DNA from 2 places in the Shewanella sp. NFH-SH190041 genome. Region 2 is predicted to be linked to the other one. Evidence: predicted binding sites of a transcription regulator. Region 2 holds the regulator's gene; the other holds the start of a gene.
What was found. Region 2 encodes MetJ, which represses methionine synthesis genes. Its sites were predicted from a motif close to TAGACGTCTAGACGTCTA; they were not measured.
Positions count from the first base shown of each region.

Region 1: metK (methionine adenosyltransferase) is a predicted target of MetJ. The motif match lies at 1,645-1,662, and genes of this name have one in related genera.

Region 1 covers NZ_AP026070.1:1,122,415-1,125,605, reverse strand. The annotation lists gene tkt (transketolase) at 1-1,234, opposite strand, end outside; gene metK (methionine adenosyltransferase) at 1,730-2,881, shown strand; gene NFHSH190041_RS04970 (hypothetical protein) at 3,158-3,191, opposite strand, start outside.
Region 2 covers NZ_AP026070.1:554,804-557,994, forward strand. The annotation lists gene NFHSH190041_RS02465 (conjugal transfer protein TraF) at 1-1,022, shown strand, start outside; gene metJ (met regulon transcriptional regulator MetJ) at 1,096-1,410, opposite strand; gene metB (cystathionine gamma-synthase) at 1,612-2,784, shown strand; gene metL (bifunctional aspartate kinase/homoserine dehydrogenase II) at 2,781-3,191, shown strand, end outside.

The DNA.
Region 1 (3,191 bases), 570 kb from region 2:
CACGTACACCATAGTGCAGGTAGTTTCCTGACGCATCTTCCGGCGTAATAGACTTAGAATCAGCATACATAGTCAGGTTAGATGGCGCCAAATCCGCACTACCACCTAAAAACTCTGGCAGCAGTTTACCAAATGCACCCAGTGCATTTTGCGATGCCTTACGTGACGCGATATTCGCAGGGTTTGCCTGCAAATCTTCGATGTAAGCTTGTGCTTTTACAGCAAAGTCAGCTGGCAGCTCACCGCTCAGACGGCGTTTTAACTCAGCGGCCAACTCAGGGTATGCTGCCGCGTAAGCCGCAAATTTGCTGTCCCAAGCAGTTTCAGCCTGCTGGCCTGCAGCTTTGGCATCCCATTGCGCATAAATATCAGCAGGGATATCAAATGGCCCTTGACTCCAACCAAGGAACTCACGAGCTGCAGCAATTTCCGCATCACCCAGTGGCGCACCATGGCAGTCATGACTGCCAGATTTGTTTGGTGAGCCAAAACCGATAATAGTCTTGGTACAGATCAATGTTGGCTTATTGGTTTCCGCCTTCGCGGCAATAATGGCAGCATTGATTGCATCCGCGTCATGACCGTCAACATCACGGATCACATGCCAGCCATACGCCTCAAAGCGGCCTGGAGTATCATCGCTGAACCAACCTTCAACATGACCGTCAATAGAGATGCCATTGTCATCCCAAAACGCGATCAGTTTGCCCAGCCCCAAGGTACCCGCCAAAGAGCAGGCCTCATGGGAAACCCCTTCCATCAAACAACCGTCGCCCATAAAGACATAAGTATGGTGATCCACCACATTATGACCGTCACGGTTAAATTGAGCGCCCAGCACTTTTTCTGCCAGCGCCATACCAACACCATTGGTGATGCCCTGACCCAGTGGGCCAGTTGTGGTTTCGACACCTGGGGCATAACCGTATTCTGGGTGGCCTGGGGTTTTGGAGTGCAGCTGACGGAAGTTTTTCAAATCGTCAATGGACAGGTCATAACCTGTCAGGTGCAGCAGGGAGTAAATCAGCATTGAGCCATGGCCATTTGACAGGATAAACCGGTCACGGTCGGCCCATTGTGGGTTAACTGGGTTATGTTTCAGATGATCACGCCAAAGAACTTCGGCAATATCCGCCATACCCATAGGTGCGCCAGGGTGTCCTGAGTTGGCTTTTTGAACGGCATCCATACTTAACACACGGATAGCGTTAGCGAGTACTTTACGGGAAGACATGCTCTCTCCTGCTTATTGTTGAAACACCATTTCATTTTGTCCGGCCGTGCGTCCTGTTCGCCGCCACAACAATACCTGCAAAATGAGATGGTGCTCCATAGATGTCCCTGCTGGGACTGTCCTGATGTGGTCGCGTATTTTCTCCCATGTATACAGCCAGACGCAAATTAAATTGCGTCGCATTAACCCTTTGCCCGTCCAAGTGTGAATTTTTTCTGCCAACAAATATTGCCAGCCGTATTTCCACTGTTACGGATTAACACACCCAGCTCACTCACCTAAAATCCAGTTAAGGCATTAATAAATAAGGAATAAACAAATTAGCTTTCACAGTGAAAATTCCCGGTAGGTCACAATCTCAGGGAAAATTAATATTCGGGGGATGATTACCGGCAGGAATTAAACTAGAATAGCCGTCTAGATGGAGATGCATCTACACGTTTATAGGTAGATGTCCACACAGATTTTTACATTCAAAACGAGATTTTTCCCGATATGGCAAAGCACTTGTTTACCTCTGAGTCTGTCTCAGAAGGACATCCAGATAAAATCGCTGACCAAATTTCTGATGCAGTATTGGACGCGATTCTGGCTCAAGACCCTAAGGCCCGCGTAGCCTGTGAAACCTATGTAAAGACCGGTATGGTGATGGTTGGTGGCGAAGTAACCACCACTGCATGGGTTGATATTGAAGAACTGACCCGTAAAACCATTCGCGAAATTGGTTATATCCATTCCGATATGGGCTTTGATGCCAACTCATGCGCCGTACTGAGCGCTATTGGCAAGCAATCTCCAGACATCAACCAAGGTGTTGACCGTGCTGACCCTAAAGAACAGGGTGCCGGTGACCAAGGTCTGATGTTCGGTTACGCCAGCAACGAAACTGACGTGCTGATGCCAGCACCTATCACCTATGCTCACGCACTGGTGAAGCGTCAATCTGAAGTACGTAAAGAAGGCATCCTGCCTTGGCTGCGTCCAGATGCAAAATCCCAGGTAACTTTCGCCTATGAAGATGGCAAAGTCACTGGCATTGATGCTGTGGTACTGTCTACTCAGCACAGTGAAGAAATCAGCCAAAAAGATCTGGTTGAAGGCGTGATGGAAACCATCATCAAACCTGTTCTGCCTTCTCAGTGGCTGAATAAAGAAACTAAATTCTTTATCAACCCAACTGGCCGTTTCGTTATCGGCGGTCCTATGGGTGACTGTGGTCTGACTGGCCGTAAGATCATCGTAGATACTTACGGTGGTATGGCACGTCACGGTGGTGGTGCTTTCTCTGGTAAAGACCCATCAAAAGTTGACCGTAGTGCGGCTTACGCTGCCCGTTATGTAGCGAAGAACATCGTTGCTGCTGGTCTGGCTGAGCGTTGTGAAATCCAAGTGTCTTACGCTATTGGTGTGGCTGAGCCAACCTCTATCAGTGTTGAAACCTTCGGCACTGCTAAAGTTGCTGAAGCTCTGCTGGTTGATCTGGTTCGTCGTCACTTCGACCTGCGTCCATACGGCCTGCGTGAAATGCTGGATCTGGCTCGCCCAATCTATCAGGCTACCGCCGCTTACGGTCACTTCGGTCGTGATGAGTTCCCATGGGAACGCACTGACAAAGCTGAAGCACTGCGCGCTGACGCCGGTCTGTAATGCATTAATTGCGGTCATATCGACCGCATTAATAAAAAAGCCGCCTTTAAGGCGGTTTTTTTATTGCTCAGGTCACTGACAGATTGACTTGGGAACATATCAGATATTATCTATCAACAAATTAATCTGTTAGACATCTTTATCCGCCTATTTAAGTCGCAGTAACCAGCCATCATAGACACGCTTTTCTCGCTATTTTTACCCAAGCTTGCGTCACCCACGCTCAATCTCACACCATCAAAACTGCAGCGCTTAAAACGCCCCCCAGAGCCATATTTAAAAAGCACAATGATCAAAATGAGCGCTCTGC
Region 2 (3,191 bases):
ATCGCAGTGATGAGGTAACCTTGGTGCTGCCCATGATTGGTGCAGAAGCTGCTGATCGGGACAATATGGTCGATAAATTGGATTTGCTGCAGGATCATTATGATGCGCTGGACAGTGCGATAGCTCATCGTGATGTCACGGCTATTGAGACTAATCGCGATCTGTTGTTGGCGGATTTGCATGGACTGGCTGGTAATCGTGCCAATGTTAATGCTGCCGTAGGCTTATCACTGGTATTGCCTAGCTTCAGTTTTGATGTTGGGTTGTTTTACCAGACATATCTTGATGCTGTTGGTTTTACAGATATCAGCGCGGCGGACTTAACTTACCTCGCACAAATTGATCCGCTTAATCCGCCCATGCTTGAAGACCTGACCTCTAGCGGCAGTGTATTAGCTGGCGCTGTGTCCGACTTTGGTGTGGCGCTGAGTATGCCTTTGCAGTGGGGGGAGATGCCAGTTTCTATCGGTATTTCGCCTAAATTCCAACGTTTAGATAGCTATCATTATCGTGTTAGCGCCAATAATTTTGATGGTGATGATTTCAGTGACAGTAAATACCGTACTGAAACGACAGGGTTTAATCTTGATGTCGGTTTGGCGCTGCAACCGATGGCGGGATTAACTGTGGCAGTAACCGGTCGAGATCTGCTATCGCAATCATTGGCGACAGTGGTGAATGGTGGTCAGCAGTTTACATTTCAGGTCAAGCCGGTTTATCAGGCTGGGGTGGCTTATGATTGGCAGCATGCTAGCTTAAGCTCTGATATTGATTTAAGTAGCCAAAAGCGTTTTGCCGGTGAACCGGGACAGCAATTTTGGCGTCTTGGCGGAGAATATCGGCCTTGGTCATGGCTGGCATTGCGCGGGGGATACCGCCGCGATTTGGAGCAAGGTGGTATGACGTTGTATTCACTGGGGGCCGGCGTATTAATTGGCAATACGGTCAATTTGGATATTACCGGTATGCTGGGTGATGAAGATGCTGCTGGGGTGGTATTACAAAGTGCTTTTTATTTCTAAATAGAAATAGTGGTGTTGTTATAACAACAAAAAGCCCGGCATAACCGGGCTTTTTGTTTAATTCAGCTCGAGATTATTCCATCTCTTCCCATTCAATACCCATTTCGGTCATAAGCCTTTTTGCTTCAGCAGGAATACTGTCAGGGCTATCTTTGGCCAAATCTGGATCATTTGGCAACGGCTGGCCGGTATAGGCATGTAGAAAGGCTTCGCAAAGGAGTTCGCTGTTGGTGGCATGACGCAGGTTGTTGACCTGACGACGGGTGCGTTCATCAGTTAACACCTTCAGTACTTTCAAGGGAATGGATACGGTAATTTTTTTTACCTGCTCACTCTTTTTACCATGCTCTGCATAAGGGCTGATATAGTCGCCATTCCACTCAGTCATTGACTCACCTGTTGATTCTGTAATTCGCAGCCGATTTTAAACACTTACTTTTTACAGTCAAATTATTGCGGCGAAAACGGGATGAATGCAAATAGAATTCTTGATGTTTGGACGTCCAGCCGTCTTTTTTCTTGACCTGGGTAACCCGCCTAGTCTAGTTTAGACGTCTAGCCATCTGAAATAGCAGGCAGGAGTGACAGGATGACTCAACAGCATACCGCAACCACGGCGGTCAGACAGGGAATTGAAACTGACTTGCAGCACCGCGCCGTTGTCCCCCCCATTTACCTTAGCAGTAATTACAGCTTTGCCGATCCACAAACTCCTGGCGCTTTTGACTATAGCCGTTCAGCTAATCCGACCCGAGAGCAGTTGGCGATAGCGCTAGCTGAGATGGAATCTGGTCATAGCGGTGTGATTACTGCCAGTGGGATGGCGGCGGTGCACTTGGCGGTCAGTGTGCTGTCTGCAGAGGAGTTGTTGTTAGTTCCCCATGATTGTTATGGCGGTAGTTTACGGCTATTTCAGCATTTGGCGCGCAAAGGCCAGTTTCGTCTGCAAGTGGTCGATATGACAGATACCGAGGCTCTGACCCAAGCGTTGGCTGCATCTCCGGGGCTGATCTGGCTGGAGACGCCCTCTAACCCGTTACTGCGTATTGTTGATATTGCCGCTATTTGTCAGCAGGCCAAGCAGCAGGGTTGCCGGGTGGCGGTGGATAATACTTTTCTTACTCCAGTGTTGCAGCAACCTTTATTACTTGGCGCAGATATGGTGATCCACTCCACCACCAAATATATCAATGGCCACAGCGATGTCATTGGCGGGGCTGTCATTGCTAAGACGCCTGAGTTGAGTGAAGAGCTGTTGTGGAATGCCAACACTTTAGGATTAAGCGGGGGGGCGCTGGATGCGTATCTTACTTTGCGCGGGCTGCGTACCCTGTCTTTGCGTATGTCCCAGCACCAACATAATGCCTCGCTGATTGTGGCAGCGTTGCAGGCACATCCGGCGGTTAGCCATATTTATTATCCCGGGTTAGTACAGCATCCTGGCCATGGGATTGCTCAGCGTCAGCAGCGTGGTTTCGGCGGCATGATCAGTTTTGAGTTACAAGGCGGTGCGGCGAGTACTGGGCGTTTTGTTGCTGCGCTTAAACTGTTTTCATTAGCGGAAAGTCTCGGTGGAGTGGAAAGTCTGGTCGCTGTCCCGGCCAGTATGACCCACAGAGCGATGACCCCGGAACAGCGGCGTTGTGCCGGTATCAGTGATGGACTAATTCGGTTATCTGTGGGCATAGAACACAGTGATGATTTGTTGGCGGATATCCAACAGGCACTGACAGCGGTGACTCAGGGAGATGATGCGTCATGACATGTCAAGCAAACAGCACAGTAAATGACGCTGCTAGCGGAAAGGTTCCGGCCCAGTTACATAAGTTTGGTGGCTCTAGTCTGGCTGATGCCGATGGTTACCGCCGGGTTGCCCATATTTTGCTGACGCAAGGAGAAAGCTCGGATTGGGTGGTAGTCTCTGCGGCGGGCACAACCACCAATCAGCTGTATCAACTATTGGCGTTAGCAGATGCTGGTGAGCTATGGCAGCAGGAGCTGTCAGTATTGATGGCATACCAGCAACAGCTGGTGGAGCAGTTACTGAGTGGTGACGCGGTGCGGGAATTAAGGGAGCGGTTGGCGGCGGATAAAGCCCAGTTGCAGTCACTGCTTCAACTGGCGGTTATAACGGATGGGCAGCGTGCTCAACTGCTGGGATTTGGTGAG